2 regions of the Peribacillus sp. NPDC097264 genome follow, and region 2 is predicted to be linked to the other one. Evidence: riboswitches for the same ligand, from Rfam matches in the RefSeq annotation. Region 2 holds a riboswitch; the other holds the start of a gene.
The links. Region 2 has a riboswitch for FMN ahead of ribE (riboflavin synthase). Riboswitches for the same ligand answer to the same signal wherever they lie in the genome.

Region 1: it holds a riboswitch for FMN, as region 2 does, so the genes downstream of both, ACQKL0_RS07890 (ECF transporter S component) here and ribE (riboflavin synthase) in region 2, are expected to answer to the same signal.

What each region holds. Positions count from the first base shown of each region.
Region 1 is NZ_JBNNSR010000004.1:156,948-173,063, reverse strand. It holds gene ACQKL0_RS07925 (metallophosphoesterase) at 1-368, opposite strand, end outside; gene ACQKL0_RS07920 (DUF2663 family protein) at 526-984, opposite strand; gene ACQKL0_RS07915 (LysM peptidoglycan-binding domain-containing protein) at 1,133-1,921, opposite strand; gene ACQKL0_RS07910 (CPBP family intramembrane glutamic endopeptidase) at 1,899-2,528, opposite strand; gene ACQKL0_RS07905 (RecQ family ATP-dependent DNA helicase) at 2,518-4,026, opposite strand; gene ACQKL0_RS07900 (helix-turn-helix domain-containing protein) at 4,023-5,090, opposite strand; gene ACQKL0_RS07895 (ferredoxin) at 5,377-5,625, shown strand; gene ACQKL0_RS07890 (ECF transporter S component) at 5,760-6,332, opposite strand; FMN riboswitch at 6,503-6,635, opposite strand; gene serA (phosphoglycerate dehydrogenase) at 6,975-8,549, shown strand; gene ACQKL0_RS07880 (hypothetical protein) at 8,640-9,854, opposite strand; gene sigX (RNA polymerase sigma factor SigX) at 9,820-10,401, opposite strand; gene ACQKL0_RS07870 (ATP-binding protein) at 10,576-12,369, opposite strand; gene ACQKL0_RS07865 (response regulator) at 12,366-13,082, opposite strand; gene ccsB (c-type cytochrome biogenesis protein CcsB) at 13,366-14,544, opposite strand; gene resB (cytochrome c biogenesis protein ResB) at 14,537-16,116, opposite strand, start outside.
Region 2 is NZ_JBNNSR010000010.1:47,312-63,427, forward strand. It holds gene bluB (5,6-dimethylbenzimidazole synthase) at 1-600, shown strand, start outside; gene ACQKL0_RS16245 (NAD(P)H-hydrate dehydratase) at 638-2,071, shown strand; gene ACQKL0_RS16250 (aspartate aminotransferase family protein) at 2,471-3,796, shown strand; gene ACQKL0_RS16255 (molybdopterin oxidoreductase family protein) at 3,978-6,020, opposite strand; gene putP (sodium/proline symporter PutP) at 6,196-7,668, shown strand; gene ACQKL0_RS16265 (ATP-binding protein) at 7,823-9,097, shown strand; gene ACQKL0_RS16270 (DEAD/DEAH box helicase) at 9,149-10,285, shown strand; gene megL (methionine gamma-lyase) at 10,550-11,725, shown strand; gene ACQKL0_RS16280 (tryptophan-rich sensory protein) at 11,752-12,480, opposite strand; gene ACQKL0_RS16285 (GNAT family N-acetyltransferase) at 12,704-13,294, opposite strand; FMN riboswitch at 13,582-13,712, shown strand; gene ribE (riboflavin synthase) at 13,861-14,499, shown strand; partial or broken gene ribB (3,4-dihydroxy-2-butanone-4-phosphate synthase) at 14,518-15,120, shown strand; gene ribH (6,7-dimethyl-8-ribityllumazine synthase) at 15,184-15,654, shown strand; gene ACQKL0_RS16305 (methyl-accepting chemotaxis protein) at 15,713-16,116, opposite strand, start outside.

The DNA.
Region 1 (16,116 bases), on a different contig from region 2:
GATTCCGACTCAAAAGAAACGGAAGTGTTATCCAATATCTTGACCCCGAGATTCAGAAGTGAGGCATCCAATTCATGAAAGTCTCCTTCGTAATCATTATTCCCCCATACAAAATATATAGGTCCAATCTCTTTCAGTTTCAAGATATTTTTTTCTACCCGCTCTAAGGGGACTCCACTTTCCCTGATATCCCCTCCAATAATGACTAAATCCGCTTTACCAACGACATCTTCGATTAAACGATCCGATATAATTCTCCGATGTAGATCGGAAATAAAAAAAATCCGAATTTCCCCAAATCCTTCCGGAAAGTTGCTGAAATATAAATCCTGGATAAGTAGCCTATCTTGTTTAGCTGTACGCCACATGTAAAAAACCATCACACATATAAGCAGTAGCAAACCCAAAAACACATAAACCAAAAACATCTTTCATTAAACCTTCTTTCTTTTCAATTACCGAAATCCTTCCGAAACTTACTCATAAAACCATAATACCCGCTATTCAATATTCCTAACTAGGAGTTTATTTATTTTCATGAAATAAGTTAATATCATAGTTCTTCTTCATCATGTCAAATACCTTGTGCCGATTTTTCCATTCATCCTCTTTTTCCCACAACTGTTTGCTTTTGTTGATAATTTCACATCGAAGCAATTGAAATTCCTTTTCTGCTTTATCCATTTTCTTTTTGATCATCATCATATAACCATAGATTCCGGTCGTCGCAGCCAAAAATAAAAAATGGCTAAAATGGTCAACAAAGACACTGAACATCTTAAAGAACGAATAGGAATAAGGAACAACTATATATAAATAAAGATATATCAAGAAAAGAGCAGCGATAATCATTGTTGCCCATAAACTATGAAGATGCTTCTTTTTGAGCGTCTCGAATTTTTTTTTGCGGACCACAACATTCTGTAACATTTGTTTTGCCGCCTGATCGGTTTTATCATCCAATAAAATGATTGCCGGTTCCATTTATCTTCCCCCTCTTTCCTAATCCTTCAAATCATGATATGAGGTTGTCTTGGAAAAAATGATAATGGGGGCGGACCTTTACTATAAATAACCCAACCTTAGGAAAAAAAGCACCCTGTCGATCTTAAGAGACAGAGTGCTTTTGCTTTTACTTTTTCAGTGGTATCTTCAAGACTTGTCCCTTCGAAATCTCATTGCCATTCAGCCCGTTCCATTTCTGAATTAGCGCAATGCCTTCCTGCGATTTGTAGTAGTTCATCGCAATCCTGAACAATGTCTCTTCTGCCTGAACCGTATGGTAAACAACTTTATATCCGTCAGCCTCCGATTTGGTAGCTGCGGCATCCCCAGAAGCTACTTTATTATCTGCTTCTTGTTTGGCTTTCGCTTCCGCTTCTGCTTTAGCCTTTGCTTCTGCCTCTTGTTTGGCCTTCGCTTCCGCTTCTGCTTTAGCCTTTGCTTCCGCTTCTTGTTTGGCTTTTACTTCCGCCTCTGCTTTAGCCTTTGCTTCCGCTTCTTGTTTGGCTTTTTTCTTTGCTCTTTCTTCTGCAGCCTTATCTTCCTCTTGCTTTTTTTCTTTAAGCTTAGCAGTATCTTTTTCTTCTTTTTCCTTAATATCCCCGGCCGTTGCCGTTGTCGGCACAGCCTCTTCTATAGTTTCTTCGTCATCACTAAAATTCACCACTTCACTACTTTTGGTATCCTTTTCAGGCCTATCCTGAAGGTATGTATAAAGACTATAAAATCCTATAGGAAGCAAAATGAAAAATAGCGATAATAATTTAATCATTGGGAACTTTATCTTCACTTTGCTTTTTTTCTTTTTACTCTGATGAACCTCACTTCTTTTTGGTAAAGATGACTTCACCTTATGACGATCGGATCGCGTACGAAGTTCTCCAGCTTGATCGTTTTCATTCTCTTTTACACGACTCATCTAAGTCACCACCCTCTTCACATACTGCCAGCTTTACATACTTATGTCTTATTAATATACCGAGGATAAAATCTATTAAAAAATGGGCTGTGATCGTCACTAAAATATTTTGGGTCCATTCAAACAAAAATCCGATGAGAAAGCTTAAAAGCGTCACATTCAAAAATAAAAACCAATTAAATAAGTAACGATAATGAACCGCCGCAAAGATAATGCTCGTCCACAATAAGCCTATATGTGTCTGCATAACACCACGAAATAATAATTCCTCGCTAACCGCTACTAACAAAGAGACGATAAAGATCATGGGATATGGTAGGCTACTGAAAATGCGTTCATTGACTCCACCATCATCCTGATAGGAAACAGGGGTCACTTTCATCATAACCACATCAAAAATGACCACTAAGATTCCAGCAGGGACACCTATCAACAAAATATCCATATCTTTAATGTCAAATAAAGAACGAAAGGTAGAAAAATCTTCAAATAAGATAATACCTAAAAAAAAGCCAATCGTTAAGAGAATAATTTGGGTCAGGAACAAATTATATAGTAACTGTTTGTCTGTCAGCTGTTTAATTAATTGCGCCTGCTTATTTTTCATGCCCATTATCCTTATCCAATAAGATAAAAGCTAATTCCTGTTTCCATGTAGAATATGAATTACCCTGCTGTTCCTTTACTGCCGGCCATACATCCAAGATATTTTTTGCATCTATTCCACAACGATCGCAACATACGTCATTCCCTTTTTGCTGCTCTTCTTCAAAATAATGCAAAATGCCCAAACGCCTACATATTTTAGTATGAATCCAATTCAAAAAAACGTTCAGCTTTGCCTGATTTTGCATCTTTCTTGTATGACAATAGTCTTTCATCCTTGTTCTATGCAATGGTGAGTCATCATCCGTCAGAAATTGTGTAAAAAAACGGAATTGAATATCATTCAAGGAAAAGCTCTGAAGAAGATGCTCTTTTTCAGAAAGACTTAAATCAGCCATACTTCTTTTCGCTTCATTTAAATACGAACAAACGGCCTCAATTTGATGGTCAGTTGGTAGCTGTTGTTCCATCAAATGCAACGGAAGTCCTTCATCCCCTTCGCTATATAGTAAAATGGCTACACTTTGTTTTTGGTCACGGCCTGCCCTCCCTATTTCTTGAAGGTATGATTCCATTGTGGATGGCATATGAAAATGGATGACAAATCTAACATCAGCTTTATTGACTCCCATTCCAAACGCACTCGTTGCACAAATGATTTTTAACTGGCCCAAGATGAATTGCTGCTGAATGAGCATTCTTTGCTCCTGTTCCATACCTCCATGATAATAATTGACACTACCGACTCCATTTTCCTGTAAAAAACCCGAGACCGCTTCAGCCACTTTTTTCGAAGAAAAATAAATAATTCCACTACCTGGAAATTCCCTGACAAGCGAGAGGACACGGGCAAGCTTTTCTTCGTAGCTATATATATTTTCCACAAGTATCGCGATATTTTCCCGATCAACGGATGAAACGATTTCCTTGGGTTGGGAGATATTCAAGTTCCTGATTATATCTTGCCGTACTTCTTTTGTTGCTGTTGCCGTCAAGGCAAGCGTTAATGGGTTACTTAACTTACGCCTCACTTCTCCCAAGTTCAAGTAATCCGGCCTGAAATCATATCCCCATTGAGAAATGCAATGCGCCTCGTCAATGACAAATAAGCCTATGTCAATTTTCCTTAAAGACTGGATTACACTTTCTAGCCCAAGCATTTCGGGAGACAGAAAAATAAACCGATACGTTTGCAATCGTTCAAATGCCTGTTTTTTTTGATACGCGGTCAAAAAAGAATTGAGGGTCAGAACACTTTTTTCCCCTCTCATCTTAAGCTGATCCGCCTGATCCTGCATCAAGGATAATAACGGTGAAACAATTATAGCCGTCTTATTGATAAGGTAAGCAGGGAGCTGATAACATAATGATTTACCAGACCCTGTGGGAAGCATTGCCAATGTGTCGGTCCCTTCTAGCAAGGATTCGATTACCTCATGCTGTCCAGGACGAAAATTGTCAAATCCAAATTTATCTTTCAGGACTGTATTCAAGTTCATCCTCTATCACCTATTTTCGCAAGTACAAGCCTTATTTGAAAAAAACTAATTTGCTCATTATCGACAGCTTCCTTGATTGCCTTGAGTTTTCTCGTATTCAACCGTTTAATGACCGTAATGATTTTGTCTTCATCCTCTATTGGAACATAGTCATTTATCGAAAAACTTTTGTCCGATAGCACGATTTCTACGAGATGATCCTCAATCGTATTTCCTTTTAAGCGACGAATCTCTGCAATTTCCTGTATCGTTTTCCCTGCCTGAATATATTGCAGAGTCGTATGTGTCGATTGTGTTAGATGAGGATGCCCACCATTTTTCCAATCATGGATTAAAGAAGCCAACAGAGGGTAATCGCGTACTGTTGATATCTCTGCGAGCATTTGATGCAATGAATCGAGAAAAACGTAGTGCACAAACCACTCATCAATTTCTTTCCTTTTTCCAATCTGCTCAAACGTAAGTCCGATTCGATTGACTCCCGTAATTTTCAAAACAAAAATGTCACGGTTCAACTCACTTTGCATCTCTAAGAGGGTGACCAATTCATCAAAAAGATGCTGAGCAAGTAACTCTCGATTTTGTTGGTTGGCATATAAAAAACCCTTTACGAATTCCTGTACTCGTTGATTCTGTTGTATCGGATAAAAAGGCCTTTCATTGTGGACAATATGGGATATAGTTTGGATAAGAAGATTGAGTCTTCTCCAAAAATCCGGGGTGATGTTTTGGTATTTCCACCCATTTAGTGATAAAGGAAGAGGCCACTTTTTGAAATAAGAGGCCAACGCCCCTCCTCCTTGTTCACTAATCAAATACACATCATTTTTTTCCGTTGGTTCGATTAGTTTCAGTTCAAGAAACAATTTTATGTTTTGAGATAACTCCTCCCGGGTAAAACGAGGCATAGTCCCAAATATGTTCGTCAGACCAAATAAATGCGCATCCTGAATAGTCTGGGACGATTTTTTACCCTGAAGCATATGATAAATTGCGTAGATGGAACGCTCACCTTGGAACTTTTGTATCGCATATAAAATGATTGCTTGAAGATAATTGTTCATGAAACTCACATCCTTGTTCCATTTATCCAATTATATTGTAACAAAAATCTGCAAATACCGCCTTTTTTTATGTCATATATGCAACGATATTTGTGAATAAACAACTAAATACGTACTCGTTATAAAGAAATTTTCCCAATAATTTGTGTTGACTTTTCATATACTGCCGTATTATCGTTACATTTTCTATTGATAAGTTCGGCATTCGGTCTTACAATAAGAAAGAGATGTTAATCTATAATAAAAAGGTTTTGAGTTGTAAATCAACTTAGGAGGGGTTTTATTCATGGCTAAATTTACTATTGTTGATAAAGAAACATGTATCGCTTGTGGAGCTTGTGGAGCTGCAGCACCAGATATCTATGATTATGATGATGAAGGAATTGCTTTTGTTACGCTAGATGATAACGAAGGAATCGTTGAAATCCCCGATGTTCTTATAGATGACATGATGGATGCATTTGAAGGATGCCCCACAGACTCTATCAAAGTCGCAGACGAATCATTCGAGGGCGACGCTTTAAAATTCGAATAAGAATAAAAGCCATTTTCATTTTGAGAATGGCTTTTTTTATGTATTTTTTAAAACTTCTCCCCATACATTAAAGAGGCAGAAACAACCCAGTTATCATCTGGTTGTTTCTGCCTCTTTTTATATATTAAGCATGTTTATATAACACTTGTTTTATTGATCCATGTTTGGAGTTTAACAAATAATAGCATGAAAACGGAAGTAATGAGCACTCCTTTAATGATGTTAAAAGGGAGTATTGCCGCAGTTACGAATTGTCTTGACTCTGGTGCGGTCATGGCATCCCATCCCATAAAGAAAGTATATGCCGGTAAAAAGACATAATAGTTCAAGACACTCATAATTAGCGCCATGGAAACTGTTCCGGCTAGCAAGGCAAATGTCATTCCTTTTTTCGAACTTATTTTTTTATATACATAATATGTTGGCAGTATGAATAATACCCCCGCTATAAAGTTAGAGATATGTCCAACCGGTACACCCGTATCGCTTCCAGTCATGACCATATCCAATAAGTTTTTCAGGAATTCAACTAAAACTCCTGCAAGCGGTCCGAAAATCAATGCCGCCATCAGTGCTGGGATGTCACTAAAATCAATGTTCAGAAAAGGCGGAAATCCCGGAAATGGAAAATTCAAAAGCATTAGTAGGTAGGAAAGACTTCCTAGCATTGCAAGTGTGACCATCTTTTTAACTTTGTTCGATTTCATAGTTCTCTCTCCTTCTTTTTCTTGATCTACCTTGAAAAAGAGGTTAGGGATCCTTCATGAATGTTGATGTTCAATAAAAAACCCCTTAATTCCGACAGAATTAAAGGGATAAATTAAAGGTTTCATCAAACAAACGTTCAGCACTTGACTGTTTGAACGCATTCAGGAACCTCCATCTTCTCCCATCCAGACTATACTGTCGGCTTTGGAATCTCACCAAATCCTGCCCTAAGGCTCGCGGGCTTAGAAGAATTTTTCTTCATCACCGCCGGTGGGGAGTTACACCCCGCCCCGAAGATAGACCTATAAAATTAATTTACAATTTTCATTATAAATGATTTTTCTTTTTTTGAATAGTATTTTCATCGCAACTATGAATTTACGACAATCGAATATTACACTTTTATTCATTTTAAACAAAATATGTATTTATAATCACGACATTTTACTCGGTCTAAAATAATTTTTATTTTTAGAAAATTACGACTCAAACCCTTTGCCCTTGCGGTTTTGGACGAGTGAATTTCAAAGCAACTTTAATTAAAGCGCTTACATATAGGTATGCCAAATTGACAGTTTTCCCATTTCAATTGTAAAATTAACTGAAATTTAAGAGAATTTTACCTAGGAAGGTGTTTACACGTGTATCAGATTTTAGTAGCAGATGCCATCAAACCAGAAGGACTCGGACCGCTTTCAGAGGCATCCAATATTCTTCTTATTCAGAAGACTGTAGAAGAAGCAGCAAACGAACTTGATCAGATCGATGCAATACTGGTTAGAAGTGCAACAAAAGTTACAGAAGATTTAATGAACCGCATGCCAAAACTAAAGATCATTGCTCGCGCAGGTGTCGGCGTTGATAACATTGACATTCCTGCTGCAACAAAACGAGGAATCGTTGTTGTGAATGCTCCTGACGGAAATACAATTTCAACAGCTGAACATACATTTGCCATGATGGCTTCCTTGATGCGCCATATTCCGCAAGCTTATGCTTCCCTGAAAAATGGAGAATGGAAACGATCTTCTTATACAGGAACGGAACTTCGCGGAAAAACTTTAGGCATTGTTGGTTTCGGACGAATTGGTGGAGAGATTGCCAAACGCGCAAAAGTTTTCGGCATGGAAGTCATAGTTTATGACCCATTCTTAACAGCCGATCGTGCAAAAAAAATGTCCGTAACTTCCCTGACTTTAGATGAATTGCTCCCTAAAGCAGATATAATCACTGTACATACACCTCTAACGGACGAAACTAGAGGGTTAATCAATAAAGAAAAGTTACTCACCTGTAAAAAAGGCGTGTACGTATTAAACTGTGCGCGTGGCGGAATCCTTGATGAAGATGATTTATATGAAATGATTGTCGAGGGACATGTAGCTGGAGCCGCATTGGATGTTTTTGTTGAAGAACCACCGCTTGGCCATAAATTACTTGAACTTGATAACGTCATCGCTACTCCTCATTTAGGAGCTTCCACTAAAGAAGCCCAATTGAATGTTGCCGTTCAAGTCGCCCAAGAAGTATTAACCTATTTTGAAGGTAATCCTGTATCAAGTTCAATTAACCTTCCAGCCATTTCTAAAGAGGTGTTTGAAAAGGTTCAGCCATTCTATCAACTAGTCCAACAAATGGGCTCCATTGCCTCACAATGCATGAAAGAAGGCATTCAGGAGATTTCCGTAACTTATGCAGGTGAATCATTGGACTTCGACACCGCTATTCTAACAAAAAGCCTAATAGCAGGCTTCTTCAAATCAAGAGTAGATGCTTCAGTTAATGAAGTGAATGCGCTATTGGTTGCTAAAGAGCGTGGCATTACCATTGGCGAAAAGGTTTCTACTGACTCTCTAGGTTATTCTAACCTGATCAGTCTAAAAGTAAAAGGCGACACTCGCGAATTAACCATTAGTGGTACTCATATCGAGAACTATGGTTCCCGGATTGTCAATCTGAATGGTTTCAAAATTGATTTCCATCCAGAAGCTAATTTACTTTATATCCAACACACTGATAAACCTGGAGTAATCGGTAACGTCGGTAAAATTCTTGGTGATCATGCCGTAAATATCGCGACTATGCAAGTTGGTCGTAAAGAAGCTGGCGGGGAAGCTATCATGGTATTGAGTTTCGATAAACCATTAGAAGATAATATGAAGCAATTCTTAGAGGAAACACAAGAAATTACTTTCATGGCCCGAATAGCTTTATAATTTCCACTTAAGGATGCCCCACTAGCGGGCATCCTTTTTTTGTTGAACGACCCTCATCTGCCTCTCACATCGCAAGCATGCACTTGACCTTTAATTAACTAAGTTAGGAGCAACGGGTACTGTAATCTCTTCCGATAAATTCAGAGAACCTACCATTTCTACAGGGGAGTTTTCAAACTTCACCTTTGCATAGCCAAAGTCTTTAGCTGTAAATAGAATGACTTCCAAACCTTGAAGCGACTCTGAATCATTCTTCAAGCGGCCTTCTTGTGCCAGTTCTACAGTTACTAAACCCCCATCATATGTTAGGTTCTCCCACTTCAAACTCTCCGGTAGAGCAGAAGAAATCCCTTCTATGCCAGGTTCCTCCTTTGCCGCTTGTAGGGCCTCTTCCATGTTCTGATAATCGATATTGCTAGGCACAAGGAAACTTGAAGATGATTTATCCGTGTGATAAAGAAAGAATGTGCGATTCTTGTGCTGGGGAATTTCTTCTTCTATTACTGTTCCGGCATGAGCAAAACTGGCACCAGATTTTCCGTCCGTTGTAAATGTCACTTTATCAATATTTAGATAGGATAAGGTTTCTTCCATGGTTCTAAGAAACACGATATCCTCATCCAACAGATTACTGCCTGCCCGTAATTCGATATTTGCTGTGTTGTTGGTGGGAACATGGGATACCTTAATATCTAGAGGGAAATAATCGGACAGGCCATATTTTTTCTCATTAATGGTCGACATCTTTTTTACCACCTGATCCAAGGCTTCCGTTTCTTCGATAGTATCGACTACAAAAGATAGAGGTACGATAAAATTCTGTTGGTGATCAGGCACGCCTAGAGTTATTGTCGACTTCCCCCGCAAATCTTCTGAGTAGATCGCACGAATGGGTGTTTTTTCTTTTTCCACTTGTTGAGATTTACTTTTCAATTCATTTTTTTCTATTGGTTCGCCCTCAATATCTTCCTTTACATCCTGCTTTTCATGTGATTCAATATCATGCTTTTCTTGCTTATCCAAAATGATCTTACTTTCTGAAATGGCCAATTTTCCATTGCCGTGGCTATTAACCTCCTGCTCTTGAGATTCATCTTTTCCAATCATCAGTGAAGATCCAATGATCATCATTAAGAATAAGGAGGCAATGCCCACAATACGAGGAATCCAAAGTTTTTTACGGTTTCTTCTTTGCTTACCTTCTATCCTCGAAAACACTTCTTTCTTCGAGCGTTTATCTTTTACCTCCGGAAGTTGGCGAAGCAAGTCCTCAATTTCTCTTTCTTTCCAACGGGATTTCTTCAAAGGAATTCCTCCCCTCTTCTGATGAATCATCCATCATTTTTTTAATCGCTTTTAAAGCGCGGTGTTGCGTTGTTTTTACCTTACTTTCACTCCAATTCAGTACACCCGCGGTTTCTGAAATGGACATGCCTTGTATGTACCGTAAAATAATGACTGCTTTTTGATTAACAGTACATCGATTCAAGCAACGATATATCTCTCTGACATTATCATTCATAATGGCCACTTCTTCGGGAATCGGCTGATTATCTTTAATCATCTGACCATCCCAATCAATATTGGGAATGATTTTATTCTTCCATCCTTTTTGTTTCCGAAAATAATCAATGGTCACATTTCTCGCAATGGAATACATCCAGGTTTTTTCACTACTATTGCCTTCAAAACGATTATAGGCCTTCATTATCCTTATATAAACTTCTTGAACCAGGTCCTCTGCCGTTTCACGGTCTTTGGTCATATAATAAATGAATTGATAAATTTCCTGGTGATATTTTTCATAAAGATCGTGGAAAATGGAATTCATTATTTCTCCACATCCGTTCATAATTATAGTCGATATTTTCATATGAAAGTTACATACTTATTTTATACTAATTACCCAATTCACTCCATATACTGCCCGCAAATAAAATATGGGCAAAGGCAATTAGGAGAATCCAATTGCCTTTGCCCACTCTGTTTCTCATGTATCAAGATTATTTGCCAAGCAATCTGACATTTATTCAGCATTTTCCAATATTCGAGGTAGAATAAAGCTGAATGTTGTTCCCTTTTCTGGTAAACTGTTCACCGAAATATATCCATCATGTGCATCAATGATATTTTTAACAATGGCCAGACCTAGGCCCGTACCAGACCGTCCACGGGTACGTGCTTTATCCGCTTTATAAAATCTCTCGAATACGAATGGTAAGTCTTCTTCCGGAATACCTGAACCAGAGTCCTTCACATCTATAATCAAGCCTCTGCGATCACTCATTTTTTGAATGACATCGATTTTTCCGCCTGCAGGAGTATGACGGATTGCATTATCAATTAAATTCGTCAATACCTGCTCAATTCTATCAGGGTCAAAACTCCAGTTGATCCCATCGTCTTGAAGATGCGTCGTAATCGTGATCCCTTTATCTCTAGCCAGTCCATAGAACTTACTTGTAATCCTCTTTAAATAGGGGGAGACGGAAACCAGGTCATAAGTAAGGTTCATTTTCCCTGATTCCAATCTGGCTAGATCCAATAAATCATTAACTAAACGTCCCATCCTCAACGATTCATCATAAATGATCTGAGCCATTTCCATTTTTTCAGCTTCACTGCCTGCTATATCATCTACAATGGCTTCACTATACCCTTGTAGCATCGATATCGGGGTCCTTAACTCATGGGACACATTGGCAATGAAGTCCGTCCTTAGTTTATCCATGCGACGTTCATCACTCATATCACGGATGATGGCGACAGCACCGCGGATATTATCTGCAGTTGAATATAAAGGACTGACAATCAGTCCCCAATTTCTACCCTGTAAAGTAATTTCTCCAACTTGTTCCTTATCATAGGACTCTGATTCGTCAAATAGATTCATGAGTACTGATGGTACATTCATATTGTCTTCCCGATTGTATCCTTTTTCAAAGTACCATGCTTGCAAGAACCGGTCAGCTGGAGGATTCGTCTCAAGGATAGTACCATCTTTATTAAAGGTAATAACCCCGTCTGCCATACTGCTGAGAATGCTTGCAAGGTGTTCCTTTTCTTGACTGAGGGCATTCATGTTGAATTTCAGCTGTTTTCTCATCTGATTAAATGCAATGGCCAACTCACCTATTTCATCCTGGGTGAGGATGGGAACCTTGGTATCAAATTTACCACGAGCTATGGCCAAGGCAGCTTCCCTCATTTTTACTAGTGGAGCATTGATTCTCGTAGATAAAAAGAAAGCGAAAATCGTTGTCAATATTATAGCGATCCCTGCAGCTAAGAGGATGAACTGCGTTGTGGATTTCGTTGTTTCTTCCATCGATTCCAATGACTGAATCAAGAAAACCTCATCCTGCTGACCATTTAATTCAAGAGGAACCCCCACTACAATTGCTGACAATGTATCTTCATCTGTCCCCTCAGTCGAAAGCATCATCTCTTTTTTTACAGTTTTTCTCTCTGTAAATACCTTTAATAATTCGGGATCATCTTTAATGAATTCAGGCGTTATCTTAAACCCATTCTCATCAACAGATGAAAAGACCATTTTATTGTCATTCAAGATGATCACTTTCGTTTCATCACCTATCAATTCAGAAGCTATTTGGAGAACTTCGTCTCCAGTGCCCCCATGTTCATTCGTGACCGTAATGATTTGCTGTGCCATTTTGGTTAAATCATTTTCGACATTCTCTATCTGAAAATTATCAAAGAATTCAACCAGAAGTACAGTCAAAACGATCAGAACAAAGGATACCAGCAAAAGAATCGTTGCCCAAAGCTTACCAACAACACTGCCCCATAGCATCAGTCGTTAATAACTTCGAACTTGTAACCCACGCCCCAAACAGTGACAATCATTTTGGCAGCATTTTCGGATATACGGTTTAACTTTTCACGCAAGCGTTTGACATGCGTGTCCACAGTTCGAAGGTCTCCAAAGAATTCATAATGCCACACTTCTTTTAGCAACTGCTCACGATCAAAAACTTTATCGGGGGATTTCGCCAAGAAATATAATAATTCATATTCTTTTGGCGTGAGAGATACTTCCTTGCCATCCGCGAGCACACGATGGGCATCATTATCAATCGTTAGGTGGGAAAATACGATTACATCTTTTGCTGATGCTTCGGTTTGCATGTAATTTGCATTGGAAGAACGGCGCAATAACGCCTTGACCCTTAATACAACCTCACGTGGACTGAAGGGTTTGACAATATAATCATCTGTCCCCACTTCGAATCCTTGGACTCTATTCACTTCTTCACCTTTAGCGGTAAGCATGATGATAGGTGTCGTTTTTTTCTCTCTCAACTCCCGACAGACTTCAATACCATCTTTGCCAGGCATCATAATATCCAATAAAATTAAATCATAATCATTTTCTAGAGCTTTCACTAAAGCCTCATCACCATTTTCAGCTTCATCAATTATGTATTCTTCTCTTTCTAAATACATTTTTAGCAAGCGGCGGATTCTTTCTTCATCATCCACCACAAGAATTTTAATAGCATTATACATTTCGTAACCAGCCTCCTATCATTTATTTTACAAAATGAAAGCTTTAATGCCTAATATTATTTCTTAACAAATCCAGATAAACAGCCAATTCTATAGGCTCTTCCTTAACTTTTCACTATATTGTCACAATAATTACCACAAGCTTTCTAAAAGCCCTCTAGGATTTATTTCCCTAGCAATAACGCTTTAATCATAAAAAAGGGATCGTTTGGTAGGAATATCGATAAAATTAACGACATTACTATCAAAAGACCCCCTTCATCTAATGATAAGGTTCCCTTAATTAGGCATATGAATGCAAACCAGCGATAACCAAATTCACAAATATCAAATTGAATATCATGATGGCAAAACCAATGACCGCAAGCCAGGCTGATTTTTCTCCCTGCCATCCCTTAGACATACGCAGATGTAAAAAGGCTGCATAAAACAACCAGGTGATAAGGGCCCATACTTCCTTCGGGTCCCATCCCCAGAATCGTGTCCAAGCAATCTGGGCCCAAATCATGGCAAAAATAAGTGCCCCGAGTGTGAAGACCGGAAATCCAATTAGAACGGAACGGTAACTGATTTCATCCAGCAAGTTCAAATTAACATTTTTAACAAGCGGTTTTATTAGAGCAGCGACTCTTTTCCGAGAAATCAACCTTATCAAGCCATACAGGACGAGTCCTGCACCAATCGACCATATGACTGTGTTCAGTTTTTTCGCATTGATTATTGCAGGCATCTCCACCAATGGTTGAAATTGTCCCTTTTCAATCATAACCCCTTCATGAGGACCAACCAAGGCAGGAAGTGTATATTCCTGTTTGGCTGCCATATCTTTTTTATCAACCCAATCAAAACTAGCTTTATAATCCATCATGGAGAAAGTGGAGGATACTATTACAAGTGCAAGTGTACTGACTAACGTATACATGATGATTTCAAGAAAAAATGTCCGTTTACTTGCTTTTGTCTGTTCCACCGATTTAACCAGATAAATGATAGCGGCGATAAAGCTAATGGCAAGAATGGACTGCCCTGCCGCTGCAGTTGTTACATGGATATGTAGCCAATCACTCTGCAAGGCTGGTATGAGCGGCGATATTTCCGTCGGAAACAGACTTGCATACGCAATGATCAATAATGCAATGGGGAGGGCAAACAACCCAAGGACGGGCGTTTTATAAAGAAAGTAAATCAAGATGAATGCCCCTACCATCATCATGCCGAAAAATGTTGTAAATTCAAACAGGTTACTAACAGGTGCATGGCCCGCAGCAATCCATCTTGTAATAAAATAACCCACCTGCGCTGCAAATCCTAAAATGGTCAAGGTGATTCCTAATTTTGCCCAGTTATTTTGTTTTTTCTCCTCTGCTCCTTTTTTATCCTTTATCGAGCCTCCAAAAATAAAGGTCGCAATTAGATATAAAAAGAAGGCCGCATATAATAAATTACCGCTCAAATCAGCCATTTAAAACTTCCCCCTTATTAGAAGATTTCTCCTCTTCTAGTAAATCTGTTGGTTCACAAAGTGGTGTTGATTCAATCGCATTTTTTATATCTTTCTTAATGCCATGCCAGTTTTTATTGGTATGGCCGGCTATCAAAATCTCACTCTCATTTCTTTTAATCCATATACGGCGATGATTCCAATACGAACCTTGGATAACACCTATCATGAAGATAATTCCCCCGGTGAAAAGAATCCACAATGTAAGATCTTTCCTGACAGTCAAAGCTGTAACGTCTTTCGTTTCAACTCCAGCAAAAGCCAGTTTATATGTATTTTCTCCTAATGGTTCCACCGTCTCTTTTATAGCTACGAAACTCACTTCTCCATCTGGTTTATCTGGGGTCTTCATATTAAAGATAAATGCCGGATTATTCGGAACCTTTGATATCGTCGTCGGTTCTCCTTTTTCATCAAATTCGAAATCGGGGAAATAACTCATTAACTCGACAGAATACCCTTTATTCAATTCATACATCTTCTGCGGATTATTCAAATCCACCGTGATATTTCCAAATTTCTCTTCTGTCTCTTTATTGATGAGATTAAAAGACATGGTACTAAGCTCGTCCAATTTATAATCCACCTGATAATAAGCAAAGTGATCGTGTTTCAAGGGTTCATTCACTTTTATTTTAAAATCCTTAACTTTATCAAGTTCTGCTTTTTCACCTGGCAACGCTTCATTTTGACGCTCGAACAATGTCACATCTGCTTCATAAGTCTTAGCTATCGTACCAGTTTTATCAATGGCGGCACTGAATTGCTCGTCTTCTTCATTCTCTTTATCATAGACTTCCAGTGTGAATTCATTATTCTTAAGATAATACTCACCATTTGTACCAGGAATCTCTTTTGTCTCGCCTTCCCTTAGCCAAAGCACTTTATCAATATACATTCCAGGTACTGAGCGTAGTAAAGCCCCAATTAAAAAAATGATAAGTCCGATATGGTTGACGTAAGGGCCCCAACGTGAAAAACGGCTTTTTTCTGCAAGAATGTTCCCATTTTCCTCACGTATATGATAGCGCTGCTTTTTCAACCGCTCTTTTACTTCTTCCAAATCTACTCCCTGGCCATCAAGCTTCGTCACTCCCGATACCCTTTGTCGCTTCATGAAACCATCATGGCGAGTAATTCCTTGTTTCTTTAAAGACCGATATAATGGGAAAAAGCGGTCGATACTTGCAATCAGAAGGGATATGCCCAACATCGCTATAATGATTAGATACCACCATGAACTGTATAAATTATGAAATCCGAATTCATAATACAACTTCCCTAACGTTCCATACTCCGATTGGTAATGTTCGGCGGGTGTTACAGAAGAAGGGATATACATTTCCTGTGGAAATATTGTTCCGATTGCAGAAGCAACCAAGGCCAGGACTATAAGGGTAACCCCAACCTTAACGGAAGAGAAGAAATTCCAGACTTTATCAATGATCGTTTTGTTATAAGTCTGTGAACGTCTGGCACTTCCCTCATAGCGCATATCAATTAATTTTTTATCTTCTTTATCCAGGATACTCC
Region 2 (16,116 bases):
TATAGTCGGAGGGATATCCGGAGTTTTTTACCCGATCCCATCTCAAAGGATACCTTGCATAAGATTTTGGAGGCGGGACATCATGCACCGTCTGTTGGGTTCATGCAACCTTGGAGTTTCATTGTCGTTTCGGACCAGGAGATTAAAGAGCGGTTGGCCTGGGCCGCGGATAAGGAAAGAAGGGCGCTTGCGGTTCATTATGAAGGGGAAAAAGAAAACAAGTTTCTTAGTTTGAAAGTAGAAGGCTTGAAGGAAGCCCCCTATACAATTTGTGTGACCTGTGATCCGACGCGGGGTGGATCTCATGTGCTTGGACGCAACTCCATTCCTGAAACGGATATTTTATCGACGGCCTGTGCCATTCAGAATATGTGGTTAGCCGCCTGTGCGGAAGGGTTGGCGATGGGCTGGGTCAGTTTTTACAAGAAGAATGATATCCGGGACATTTTGGATATCCCTCCACACGTGGAGCCTGTCGCGCTCATGTCTGTTGGCTATACCGATCAATATCCCGATAAACCGATTCTTGAAACGGCCAATTGGGAAAAGAGACGGTCGATGGATGATTTGATTTTTAAAGATAAGTGGGGCCAAAACTAGACCTTGTAAGGATCTTGTAGAAAGCTGGTGTTTCGTTTTGTATATCTATCGAGGAGAGGAAATAAAAAGAATCGATCGAACTGCAGCGGATCATGGACTTGAAACGTTTACGCTGATGGAAAATGCGGGACGGGCTTTATTTGAAGCCATTGTCAAAAATGTGAGCAAATCGCAGCGAATCTTGATTCTTGCGGGAAAAGGGAACAATGGCGGAGATGGAGTGGTTCTCGCCCGTTATTTAAAGCAACATGGTTTCATATGTGAGCTCGCTATCCCACTAGGGGAACCTGTTTCTGAGACTGCAGAGCGCCACTACCGCTATTATCTCCACTGCGGATTTGAGGTATCGGAAATCAGTGAGGATTATGATGTGTTGATAGATGCGCTGCTTGGGGTCGGAGCGAGGTTGCCACTCTGTAATGATATCGAAAAGCTGATTGATTGGATGAATGAGCAAGAGGCCGTTCGGATGGCAATCGATATTCCGACAGGCGTTTTGGCGGATACCGGTGAAGTGGAAAAGGCTATAAAGGCTGACCGAACATTCACGTTCCACGGGTACAAACCATCGGCGTTTCTCGAAGGAAGTGTCGAGTATTATGGTCAGACCGAAGTGCTCGATATTGGCTTGCCACAGACATCCAATTGGCGGGTATGGACCAAAGGGGACGTTGCCGCAAGCTTCCCGAAGCGAAATAGTGCCTCGCATAAGGGGACATTCGGGACGGGACTGTTGATAGCGGGTACGGATGAAATGCCGGGAAGTGCCATGCTGGCGAGCCTTGCCGCGATGCGGAGTGGAATCGGGAAATTGACTGTGGCGACAACAAGGTTCGCTTCAGCAATTATCGCGAGCCGGGTGCCGGAATGCACATTTTCACATGATGGACTGGAAAAGGTAGCGGCTGGAGCGGTGCCTAAAGGGATAAGGGGAGTGGCAATCGGCCCAGGATTGGATAATGAGGAAAAAATCGACCGGGCGTTACATGAAGTAATGAAAAGGGACCTGCCGATCATTATCGATGCAGGAGCCCTTAAGAAACGCGACTATCCCATGCGTGAAGCGATGACGATCGTCACGCCCCATCCTGGTGAGTTCAGTAAAATGACGGGTCTTCCGACGAAGGAAATCCAGAAAGACCGCCTGCGCCTCGCATCTGAATATGCGATCTCGAATAAGGTGACCGTTGTACTCAAAGGAAGAAATACGGTGATGGCGTTTCCCGATGGCGATGTATGGGTGAATTCGACCGGCAATGATGGACTTGCCAAAGGCGGGACAGGTGATACCTTGACTGGGATGATCCTTGCATTTATCTCATTCTATGAAGATAAGAAAGCGGCCGTGGCCAATGCTGTATACTGTCACGGGGTAAGCGCGGAGCAATGGAGTGAAACGAGGGCGAAGAGCAGTCTGCTCGCAAGTGATGTGAGTGAAAACTTGGCCTATGTGTTGAAGGAATTCGAATAGGCACTCGCTGATGGACGACATGAAGTGAGTGCTCGATAACAATAAAATAAAAAGAAAGTACCATGAAAAGGTAGGGAATCAAAAACTAGCTGTCATCTTAGCAGCTAGTTTTTTTTTTTTTGCTCGTGTCCCCGCCTTTTAGTGGGTCCCGGTATGCAGGTCTTCATGGCATGTAGCGATATCCTGGCTAAAGATTTTCGAAGTTTATGGGATAAAAAAAATACAAGAATAATACAATGTTAAATGAAATATTTCAGAAAATTAACTAGATAGAGAGGTTGACTTATCTCCTGATTATTTCCTGAATGGTTATGTTAGAACACAGTACCTCGGCATGCATCTTGTTAGCAGAATACATATCTCTGTATTAAAAATATCAGTAGAGAAGGGTGTTTCTACATGGTGAAAGAAAAGACGGATATTCAGCAATTGATTGATTGGGATAAAAAGCATTTTATCCATCCGACAACAGCGATCGAACAACAGCAGCAAGATGGACCGAGTTTCATTTTTACCGAGGGTAAGGGGATTTACCTAACGGACATCATGGGCAGGACGGTTATCGATGGGATGTCTTCCCTTTGGAATGTGAATATCGGGCATGGGCAGGACGAAATTGCCAAAGTGGCGAAGGAACAGATGGAGAAATTGGCGTTCACCTCTAATTTTGCCACCTTCAGTAATGAACCAGCCATTCGGTTGGCTGCCAAAATCGCTTCCATCGCACCCGGAAATTTGAATGCCGTGTTCTTTACGTCCGGAGGGTCGGAATCGAGTGATACGGCGATCAAGCTTGCGCGTCACTATTGGATCTTAAAAGGCCAGCCCAACCGGCAAAAAATCATTTCCCGTTCGAAGTCCTATCACGGGGTGGCGATGGGAGCGACTAGTGCCACGGGATTGAAGCCTTTCCGCGACTTCACGAATTCCCTTGCGCCGGATTTCTGTTATGTGGATGGTTCCTCCATTGAGGAATTGCGCAAGACCATTGTACAGGAAGGACCGGAAACTATCGCTGCTTTCATAACGGAACCGATACAAGGGGCTGGTGGCGTGAATATGCCTCCTGAAGGCTACTTCAAGGAAGTCAGGGAGATTTGTGATGAGTACGGCATTTTGTTGGTGACGGACGAAGTCATTACCGGTTTTGGCAGAACGGGTGCGTATTTCGGAATCGAGCACTTCGGGGTCATACCAGACATGATGTGCTTTGCCAAAGGCGTGACGAGTGGATATGCCCAATTGGGCGGTGTTGTCCTGAATGATAGGATGTATCAGGATTTCATAGCCCTTTCTAAAGGGACGCTTTTACATGGCTACACTTACAGTGGCCACCCGATGGCTTGTGCCGTTGCGTTGAAAAATATCGAAATCATTGAACGGGAAAACTTAATTGAAAACTCGAAACTACGTGGAGTGGAATTGCTTGCAGGCTTTAACAAGCTTCAAGCTAAACATTCCATAATCGGGGATGTAAGGGCGCTAGGACTGATTGGTGGTATATCGATCGTCAAAGACAAACAAACGGGGGAAAAATTCGAAACCCCTTTGGCTCCACGGATCGTTTCGGAGGCCGCTAAAAATGGTTTAATCTGCCGATCTGTTACATTCGATCAAGATACGCTAGTGTTTGCACCACCTTTGATCATCACTAAAGCAGAGGTAGGGAAGTTGATCGAAATCTTGGACGATACATTTGCGGCTATCGAAAAAGAAGTTGTATAAGACGTGAAGAGGATGGCATTCGAATCAACCAGGGTGGTTCGGATGCCACGAAAAAGGCTGCTTCCCCAGAGGGAACAGCCTTTTTTTGTGGAGCGAATGAATCCAGAATTTGAGTTAATATATTACAAGAATCGAGGATATTTCCCGGGAAACGAGTGAATGCGAGAAATAAAATCATCATTTACACTGCTTTTTCCACATCAACACGGCCGGAAAAGAAGACGGCACCATTTCCCATATCGGAGAGCCGGTCTGGCGTGAGGGCATTGATATGCTGCTTTCTGCCAGGTGTATTTGGCCATATGCCTTGGCTGACTAGGACACCGGCCAGGACATTTTCTCCTATGACGGCTTTTAATACACATTCGCCTCGTGCATTCCAGATACGGACCATATCGCCGTCTGTTATCCCTCGTTTTACTGCGTCTTCCGTATTCATATGCAGTTTTGGTTCTTTTTCCATCGATATATGTTTCTCATTATTGGAAAAAGTCGAATTCAGGAAATTATGGTTCGGCGCCGGTATGAATAAGAACGGCAGATCGCTGTCTTTCGCGATGGGTGTATAGGTAGGCAATGGTTCGTACCCATGCTGTTTCATCCGTTCGGAATAGAGTTCGATTTTGCCGCTCGGTGTCGGCAGTTTCCCTGGGAAGAGTGGTCGCATCTCGGCTTTTACAAACTGATGTTCAGAAAGAGCTTCATAGTTGATGTTTCCTAAATAAGGATTCTCGGGGAAGTCGAGTGCTTGACGGATCATGTCTTCCTCAGAGTCTTGAAAAGCTTGGTCCTCGAATCCCATGTTAGCAGCCAACAGCTTGAACAATTCCACATTTGATTTGGACTCTCCATATTTCTCCATGACTGGCTTTTGAATTTGTATGTAATTATGCCAGTAGGAAGTATAAAAATCCTCCGTTTCATAGGATGAAGAGGCGGGAAGGACCAGGTCGGCATACTGCGCCGTTTCAGTTAAGAATAAATCATGGACGACCGTGAATAGGTCTTCTTGCATAAGTCCTTCCTTAACCTTGTTTGCATTGGGAGCGACAAGGGCAGGATTGGAGCTGTATACAAATAAGGAACGAATCGGGTTCTCCTTATCTAAAAGGGCTTCTCCGATTTTATTCATGTTGACGATGCGAGTAGTCTTGTTTCGCAAAAGCTCAGGGCGTTGTAAGGCATCTTTGTTAAATGCCAAATAACCGGAGTTCCCTTTCATCGCCCCACCGCCTTTAACAAGCCACTGTCCGGTAAGGGCGGGAAGGCAGGCGATGGTCCTTACAGCCATTCCGCCGTTATCGTGATGTTGCAGGCCATTACCGATTCGAACGAATGATGGTTTGGTCTGTCCATACATCCGGGCTAATGTATAAAGGTCTTCGATTGGAACGCCCGTGATCGTGGAGACGGTCGCCGGGTCATATTGGCGGACATGCTCACGCAATTCGTCAGAACCGACCGTATAGGCGTCTAGGAAAGGCTGATCGACCATATTTTCGGCATATAAAATATGCATGATGCCAAGGGCAAGTGCACTATCCGTACCAGGCAGGATGGGGATGAACCAATCAGCCCACTTCCCGGTCTGGTTTTTATGGACGTCGATCACCACAACCTTGGCGCCATTTTTCCGGGCCTGCTGGGCAATTGTCACTTGGTGCATATTGGTACTCACGGCATTAATCCCCCACATGATGAAAAGCTTTGTGTCGATCGTTTCCTCCGGATCGATTCCGAACGAACCGCCCATGGTATAACTGTAGCCGACCGAACCGGCAGAGTTACAAATGGAACGCTCCAGCCTACTTGCCCCAAGTTTGTGGAAGAAGCGACGATCCATGCCTTCAGCACTGAGGTTTCCCATGTTTCCATAAAAACTGTAGGGGAGGATGCATTCCGGTCCATGCTGGTCTATCAAGGCCTTCCATTTTGACGTGATCATCCCGATCGCTTCGTCCCAACTAATGGGGGCGAATTGCCCTTTTCCTTTTGGACCGATTCGCATAAGCGGTTGCGAAAGACGATGCGGATCATATAGACGGGCTGTCATATTCCGGACCTTGTTGCAGATATTTCCCTTTGTGACCGGGTGTTTGGGATCCCCCTGGACTTTCACGATTTTTCCGTCTTTTTTGTGAAGGAGTAAACCGCATTGATCGGGGCAATCAAGTGAGCAAACCGATGGGAAGATTCCATCCTGTTGTTTGAAATAGGGTTGCATGACTTTGTCCTCCTTGTTTTTTGGAGCGCTTTTTTGAATAGTCTATTAATTGTATATTTTAATATATTGGGTATTAGAAAGAACTACTTAACTTATGTTTTTTTTTCTGATAAGCTTATTTTAATAAAATGAGCCTTCTCTATCGAAAGGTTCGTAAGTAATGGAGGAAGAATTTTTGGAATATGGAGCAATCGTTTCAATTGTCATATACATGGCAGGTATGCTGTTAATCGGGTACCTTGCTTATCGAAGGACCGCTAACCTGACGGATTACATGCTCGGAGGAAGAAACTTGGGTCCGGCTGTAACCGCTTTAAGTGCCGGTGCTTCCGACATGAGCGGATGGTTGCTGATGGGCCTTCCTGGAGCCATGTACTTGAATGGCTTAAGTGCCGGGTGGATCGTCATCGGTCTGTCAGTAGGCGCTTATCTAAACTGGTTATTCGTGGCGCCAAGGCTTCGTACATATACGGAGATCGCGAATAATTCTATTACTATACCAGACTATTTGGGGAATCGGTTTAAAGATACCTCCCGAATTTTAAAAGTGGTATCCGCTTTAGTCATTTTAATCTTTTTTACTTTCTACACCTCTTCCGGTATGGTAGCAGGCGGGGAGCTTTTCCGGACGGCCTTTAACCTGGATTACCGATATGGAATCTGGCTGACGGCAAGTGTCGTCATTCTTTACACGTTATTCGGTGGCTTCCTTGCCGTGAGTTGGACGGATTTTGTTCAAGGAACCATCATGTTCATTGCCTTAATTCTAGTACCTGTCGTCACCATTGTAAATATAGGAGGCTGGACTCCAACATTTACGGAAATAAAATCAATTGATCCGACCCTTTTGCATGCGTTTGAAGGAATGTCGACGATTGGGATCATTTCGTTGCTGGCATGGGGACTTGGTTATTTTGGCCAACCGCATATCATCGTCCGATTCATGGCGATATCTTCCGTGAAAGAATTGAAAAGTGCCCGTCGAATCGGTATGGGCTGGATGGTGTTCGCCATTGTAGGTGCCATGTTCACAGGATTGGTCGGGATTTCTTACTTTAGCAAGGCGAATGCGCCTTTGGGGGAAGCGAATGCTGAATCAGTATTCATCCTCCTTTCTAAAGAGTTGTTCCCGTCTCTAATTACGGGATTCTTACTGGCGGCGATTCTATCCGCAGTCATGAGCACGATCGCTTCTCAATTATTGGTGTCGGCAAGTGCGTTGACGGATGACTTCTATAAACAGTTCGTTCGTCCAAATGCTTCAGATAAGGAATTAGTGCTGGTTGGACGGTTGGGCGTATTGGCGATATCCGTGATTGCCCTTATTTTGGCGTTCAACCCGAGCGGGACCATTTTAAAATTGGTCGGGTATGCTTGGGCAGGTTTCGGCTCGGCATTCGGACCGGTCATTTTACTGAGCCTTTTCTGGAGAAGAATGACAAAATGGGGAGCACTGGCTGGAATGGTCATCGGTACGGTAACCGTGATCGTATGGGAATCCATCGACAAGTTCGCGGAAGTCTACGAAATCATACCTGGCTTTATCGCAGGTACGCTTGCCGTCGTGATTTTCAGTCTGTTATCGGCGAAACCTTCTAAAGAAATAGACGAAGATTTTGATCAGGCTGTTAAAAACCTAACTAAATAGAATGCGCTGTTCAATTGAATGGATGGCACTCTCTTTTCAATCATTAGCAAAAACATGGTACAATAGCTGTAAAGTCCTTATGTGTAGTGCATGAGGACTTTTTTTTGAGTGAGTTGGGAATAATAAGCCAAAAAATAAATATAAAGGATACGCGATGAACCATTCACATAAAATTGCAGGTAAAGTAGCTATTATATATATGATCATTGGGGCCTTATGGATTTTTGTTACCGATTACATCTCGATGTCCCGCGCAAAAGAGAATGTTCACACCTATGCGATGTTCCAGCATTCGAAGGGGTGGATCTATATATTCATAACCGGGATCATTCTCTATGTCATCATCCGGTATTGGACAGGGAAAATGTTGCGGTCCCAACAGGAATTCAACTTGAAGGATGAGCAGTATCAATCCTTGTTTAAGCACAATCCAGATAGTGTTCTACAATTGGATCTTGAAGGCAGGATCATGTCGGTTAATCCAAAAGCCGAAAAGTTCCTCGGGGTCCGAGGTGAGGCATTAAAAGCAAAACAAGCGGGATACTTCATCGATTTGATCGAAAATGAAAAAGCATCTGATTATTTTATCAAGTCTTTGGAGGGAGAAGCTGTACACTTCGAAACGAATATCCAGAGGATGGATGACGAAAAGCGAATCATGCGTGTCACCTTTTTGCCCATCATTGTCCACAAGGAGTTACTTGGAATCTATGCCATCGTCCGGGACATTACCAAGGTCCGGCGTGAAGAGGAATTGATGATCATGTCTGAAAAGCTCTCCGTCATCGGGCATCTCTCGGCAGCCGTGGCACATGAAATAAGAAATCCGTTGACATCATTAAAAGGGTTCGTGCAATTAATGGATATGACCAAGGAAGTCGACCCGTTGCATACTGACATCATGTTAAAGGAAATTGAACGCATCAATATCATTTCGAGCGAGTTGCTCGTCCTTGGCAAGAAACAGGATGTCACCTTCCGTAAGCTGGACCTTGGGGACTGCCTGCATCAAGTGTATACACTCATGAAAGCTGAATCGAACCTGAACAATATTGAGATGGCCATTGAAGTGAAAGGGGCAGACCCCGTTTTAGTCATGGCCGATTCGATCGAGCTTAAACAGCTATTCATCAATCTCATCAAGAATGGCATCGAGGCTGTTGGTGAGAATGGAAAAATTGACATATCCCTGCAAATCATCGATGATCATGCTATAGTCATGGTCAGTGATAATGGGATCGGGATGGAGCCAGAGCGGTTGGAGCGAATTGGTGAACCGTTTTATTCGATAAAAGAAAAGGGAACGGGAATCGGGCTTACCATCTGTCAGAAAATTGTCCATCGATTGAATGGTGAGATGCGATTTGAAAGTGAGAAACATAAAGGGACGACGGTGACAATTCGGATTCCGTTAGCTACTACCCTATAACAAATGGTACTATAAAGGATATGAAAAGTTTTTTTATTAAAGGAGAACGATATGAGCGAATTACCTGTATTACTGAACGATAGAAAGCCATTTATCCAGGAAGTCTGGAAAAAGTCAGGCTTTGCACAACTTACGCCGGTACAAACGAAAACGATTCCTGTCATTGCACAAGGAAAAGACGTCATGGCCGAATCTCCAACGGGGACGGGAAAGACACTTGCTTATTTACTGCCATTGCTTGAAAAAATAGATCCTGAAAAAAAATCCCCCCAAGCTTTAATCTTGGCTTCATCACGGGAATTGGTGATGCAGATCAATGAAGAGATTCGGATTTGGTCGGAAGGTAGCGGTATTTCTGGAGCAGCCTTCATTGGTGGCGCCAATGTGAAGCGTCAGTTGGACAAACTGAAGAAGCATCCGCAAGTGATTGCGGGAACACCAGGCCGTGTCTATGAATTGATTGCCCAAAAGAAGTTGAAGATGCATGAAGTGAAAACGATCGTACTCGATGAAGGAGATCAATTGATCATTCCCGAGCATATGCAAACAATCAACAATATTATCAAAACGACGCTTAAGGACCGCCAAATCATGGTGTTCTCGGCGACCCTTCCCGAAGAAACGGAAAAAGTGGCCCGAGGATTCATGAATGAACCAGAATTGATCAAGGTTGATAAAAGTGAAAAAATGGATTCGAAGGTCGATCATCTTTATTTTGTAGTCGAAAGACGCGAAAAGTCCAAAATCTTGGAGAAAATCACAAGATTGAAAGATGTGAAGGCATTGGCCTTTTTGAACGATATTGCCGAGCTTAGCGTGTTACATGAGAAGCTTAAGTTTAAAGGCATCGAAATGGGCGTACTTCACGGGGAGTCGAATAAAGTCGATCGTGAAAAAGCGTTGCGTAAGCTTCGTTCTGGAAAGTCACCGATGTTGATTGCAACCGATGTGGCGGCCCGTGGACTTGATATTAAAGGACTGACAGCCGTCGTTCATATTGATATGGCTGAAAACATTGACCAATATATTCATCGGTCTGGTAGAACGGGACGTGCCGGAGCGGATGGCACGGTCATCTCGATCGTGACGGAAAGAGAAGAGCGTGAGTTGAAGAAAATGGCTCGCGAACTTGAAATCCCCTTAACGAAAGTCACTTTCTATGGTGGGAATATCGTAGAAGAAGAATAGGCATGAAGAATGGAGATGGCCATGAAGGCTGTCTCTTTTTTTATGTTCTGTAGCGTAATCCGGCTATCCTCATTTGACGTTCCTATTTGATAGATTGCAAGCTTTTTAAAGGAAAACTGGCCGCTTCACAAGCTTTGTGGATGATTAACAAGGGCAACAGGACTGATCCTGTACGAATGCCCAGGCGACTTACATTGAAAACGCTTCCAAAATATGTTTTTTTAACATATGATAGATATAGCTATTTGGATAGGGGGAGTTAGAATGGGAGAGAAATATAAGCATATTGAAACAGCTGTGATTCATGAAGGATATGATTCGAAGGAGCATTTAGGAAGCTTGACCACACCTTTGTTTCAAACCTCGACATTTACGTTCGATACGGCCGAACAAGGGGAAAACCGGTTTGCTGGTTTAGAAGATGGATACATTTACTCGAGGCTGGGAAATCCGACGGTTCGGGTGCTGGAAGAGAAGATTGCGGCCTTGGAAGGCGGGGAAGCGGGACTTGCGTTCAGTTCAGGGATGGCTGCCGTGTCTGCGGTCCTTTTTGCTTTGACCAAAGCCGATGACCATATCGTTTGTTCAAAAGGGTTGTATGGATGTACTTTCGGCCTTCTTCAACTGATGGAGGAAAAATACCGGATCACCCACGATTTTTGCGATATGGAAACGGAGGACCAGCTAAGGAGCATGATCCGTCCGAATACGACCTGCATCTATGTTGAGACGCCGATTAATCCGACGATGAAAATGATCGATTTAGCATTGGTCATGAAAGTCGCCAAGGAGAATAATGTACCTGTTGTGGTCGATAATACGTTTTCCACTCCATATTTACAGAAGCCACTGGAATTTGGATGTGATGTCGTCCTTCATAGTGCTACGAAGTATCTTTGTGGACATGGGGACGTTGTCGCGGGTCTGATTGTCGGAAAGAAGGAGTTTATCAATCAGGTGGCCATGACAACACAAAAGGATATCGGAGGGATTATTTCGCCATTTGATGCATGGTTGCTGTTGCGGGGATTGAAGACGTTGCCAGTCAGGATGGATCGTCACGCTTCTAATGCAACGGAGATCTTTCGCATGCTGAAACAGCATCAACGGGTTAAGGCCGTCTATTATCCAGGCGACGCAGAATCAGGGGATTATCGGATCATGGAAAAACAGATGAAATCCGGTGGAGGCATGATTTCCTTTGAACTGGAGGGGACAAAACAGGATGCCCAACGATTCCTCAATAACTTGAAGCTTATAAAAATCGCGGTCAGCCTAGGAGACGCTGAATCCTTGATCCAGCATCCCGCTACGATGACACACTCGTCCATCCCAAAAGAATCAAGAACGCAGATGGGCATCACCGACCAACTCATACGGCTCTCCGTCGGCCTAGAATCCTGGCATGACATCTGGTCTGACCTTGAACAGGCGTTTTAGGGGTCTGACCCCTTTTATTTCCTGAATTATTTCCTGAGGTTCCTGATCAGGACGGTTATGGATAGGATGAGGATGAGGGCGGCCAGGATATAGGATGTGGTGGTGATTGTAGGATGGGGCGTGCTGTTCCTTACGCCGATTCCGATGATGGCCCAGACGAAGACGAGTGGGTAGCACCAGTCCTTGTTTTTGATGGCAAAGATGAATGCCAGAGCCGTGGCTACGAGTAAGAGGGCGATCGTCCATGCTACATCGGAAATCCCGAAACCATTCCAGCCGATATAGGTCAGATAGTAGGAAATGTTAGCAATGGTCGCGACGCTCACCCATCCTAGATAGACGGAAAAGGGCATCAAGTCGAGAAAGGCATGCCTCACTTTTATAATGTTTGTGTAAATGACAATCAAGGTCAATAAAAGTGTAATGATGATGATGACGGATAACAGGAAGTATTCGTAATGCCAAGCTAATAGCCAGGCTCCGTTAAATATACAGCTTAAGGCGAACCATGGGAAAGAGACCATATATGCGGGACTTGTTTTGTGTTTCCCCATAAACTGTCTGGCTACCCAGATGGCAAGAAGAAAATAAATCAATCCCCATATCGAGAATACATAGCCGGCTGGGGTAAAAAGAACGTCCAGTTTCCCGGAAACTTCCCCTGAGGTTTGGCCATTGAAGGGAAGGTAATTAGCCAGGAAGTTCATCGTGATGACGAACAGATAGGCAACAAGATTGATAAGAACAATTAGCATGTGTCTTCCTCCTTTGAATGAAATTGGGACATATTATCTTATTCCTTTTAAATTGGAGAGATAACCTTTTTTAGCACATCGGAAGGAAGGATTCTTACTTGGTGGATAAAAGAAGGTATTCAAGATCTGTAAAGGGATAAAGGTACAACACGTCTAAAAAATAAGGACCTTGCTACTTTTATTGCAGCAAGGTCCTTTAAAGGTGCTTAATTAATTAGTAAAATTAGGATTTAGCGTTAACAACCGTTTCATCCTTTTTTTCGGGGGTTACATATTCTTCTTTTAATATGGAATAATAGGCGCTGTCTAATAATGTACCCTTCGTCATGTGGCTTTTACGGTGAATCCCTTCACACTTCATGCCTAAGCGATCCAATACTTTCCCGGATGCGGCATTTATCACATCACATTCAGCAAATACTCGCTCCAAATCCAAAACATGGAAGGCTAATTCCAGTATTGATTTTCCCGCTTCGGTCATATAGCCTTTACCCCAGAAATTCCGGTTTAAAGTATAACCCAGTTCTCCACATTTGTTCGATTCATGCACTCTGAATTCGATAGCCCCAATCATTTTGTTGTCTTCCTTTAACACGAGTGCATATTTGCCGATAGGCTCTTCCAAGAAATAGTTCGCTATGAAGTTCTTAGTCTGGTCCAAATCTTTATGTTTGTCGTAAAGGTAACGTGTCGTTTCTTCATCAGATGTATATTCATACATATCCTCAGCATCATCAAGCGAAACCGGACGTAAGATGATACGCTCACTTTCGATATGATTGTGCTGAACCATTAAAAGGTTTGTCTTTCCCATTTGAATTCCCCATTTATTCTTGATTTTCCAATTATTATATCATGATTTGTCACATTTATAAGAAAATAATGGAATCAAATTTTAGCATCTCACTCAGATCGTGTATACGAGATTTGTATTATGGCAGGGATCCATTGATATGTAAGCACCACGGCTATAGTCGCTTACATAGGATCGTTTCCTTCTTTTTCTTATAGGAAGTGCTTGCAACTATCGATTCATTTTAGGATAGATGTTTTACATCCGTACTTTAGAGTGTTAAAATAATGGAAGATTCAAAAAAATAGTTAGTCCTTCGGGGTCGGGTGAAAATCCCAACCGGCGGTGATGAAGCAATTCTAAGCCCGCGAGCCTGATAAAGGCAGGATTTGGTGAGAATCCAAAGCCGACAGTACAGTCTGGATGGGAGAAGGACGTGTGAAATCCAAGTGTATACGTACGCCTATTTTTTCAGAATATGAAATGATGGGTTTATTAGGTATACCATTTTTTTCACTCATTTCTCCTGCTAACTCCTTAGGCCATCCTAAGGGGTTTTTTATATGTGTATAAAAGGGGGAGAAACTATGTTTACCGGAATCATTGAGGATATCGGCACGGTTCATTCCATGAAAAAGGGAAGAAGCAGCATGGAACTGGCCATTTCCTCTAAGAAAGTACTGGAAGATGTCCATCTTGGAGACAGCATTTCCGTTAACGGGGTCTGTTTGACGGTGACTTCCTTCACACAGACTTTATTTACGGTCGATGTGATGCCGGAAACGGTGAAAGCTTCATCGATCCGGACATTGAAACCAGGTTCAGAAGTGAATCTTGAACGTGCGATGAGTGCTAATGGACGTTTCGGCGGCCATTTCGTTTCAGGTCATATCGATGGAACGGGCACCATCATGAAAAAAGAACGAAAAGAAAATGCCGTCTATTATGTGATTCAGCTGGAAGAAGGGCTCAGTACATACTGTATGCCAAAAGGATCTGTTGCCATCGATGGGACAAGCTTGACGATATTCGGCATCGAGGGAAATTTGCTGACTGTATCACTCATTCCCTTGACCCATCAGGATACCATTTTGGGCAGGAAGGCGGCAGGCGATATCGTAAACATTGAAAACGACATGTTAGGGAAATATATCATACATCAAATGAAAAACAGCGAATCAAAACCAGGACTGGATTTAGCATTCTTGTCTAAGCATGGATTCTAATAAATGGAGGTGTACAGGATGTTCCATACCATTGAAGAAGCGATTGAAGATTTGAAAGCTGGGAAAGTAATCATCATTTCCGATGATGAAGACCGCGAAAATGAAGGGGATTTCGTGGTGCTTGCAGAAAAGGCGACACCCGAAGCCATCAACTTTATGGCGACGCATGGCCGTGGGTTGATTTGTACGACGATTACCGAACAGTTGGCGAAAAAGCTGAACTTGCATCCGATGGTCAATGATAACACCGATCATCATGGGACGGCCTTCACCGTAAGTATCGATCATAAAAGCACGTCTACCGGAATCAGTGCGTTCGAGCGGTCCATTACCATCCTTGAGCTTTTGAAGGAAGATTCGGTTGCCGAGGACTTTCAACGCCCGGGGCACACTTTTCCGTTGATAGCCAAGGCAGGGGGCGTGTTAAGCCGCACGGGACATACGGAAGCCTCCGTCGACTTGGCCAAGTTATGTGGGGCTGCTCCAGCAGGTGTCATTTGTGAAATCATGAATGAAGATGGAAGCATGGCACGTGTATCCGACTTGGAACTAATTGCGGATAAATTCAACCTGAAATTCATTACGATTGCGGACTTGGTACAATACCGTAAGCAAAAGGAATCATCGCAAGAACAGGTATACATTCAAAATGCATGATGTTTTTAAAATGAGGAGGAAATAGACATGGGGAAAATTATCGAAGCACAATTAATCGGATCGGGACTGAAAGTGGGAATCGTGGTTGGAAGGTTCAATGAGTTCATTACAAGCAAGCTATTGGGCGGAGCATTGGATGGTCTGAAACGCCACGGTGTTGACGAGGATGACGTGGACATCGCTTGGGTGCCAGGAGCATTTGAATTGCCGCTCATTGCCAAGAAACTTGTGAACACGGGGAAATACGACGCAGTGATTGGATTAGGGACGGTCATCAGAGGTTCTACTTCGCATTATGATTATGTCTGCAATGAAGCAGCGAAAGGAATGGCCTCCGTTGCTTTGGATACCGGCGTTCCGGTCATCTTCGGATTATTGACGACGGAAAATATCGAGCAGGCCATTGAACGGGCCGGCACGAAATCGGGAAATAAAGGATATGAAGCAGCGGTCAGTGCCATAGAAATGGCGAACCTTGGAAAACTGATTGAACAATAAATTAGATAGAAAGCCGCGGAAGGGCAACCATCCGCGGCTTTCTTCTTGAACAAACAAATTACTTCTCGCTGACTGTCAGCTTTTCCAGGCTTCTTAAAAGGTCTTCAAAACTGGAGAAGTTACTTTCCATTTGGGTAATGAGGGTATTCTGATCCACCACGCTCGCGGCGACTTCCTCCAGGGAAGCGGCATTTTCCTGTACGATGCTGGCAATATTGGTCACTTCATTCGTTGCCGTACTCGAGTTTTGCGTCAAAGCTTGAAGCATGGTTTGAAGTTTGATCGATTGTTCCATGACTTGGAGCGTGTTTCCTTCCATCTCTTTGAAAACGTGTTCGACATCTTCGGAGTTTTTCTTTATCATGCCTGCAACATCCAAGCTCTGATTCACGCCATCTGTCACCTCATTAGACTTGATGGAGATATGATGTAAGATTTGCTGGATTTGATTGGTCGCCTGTC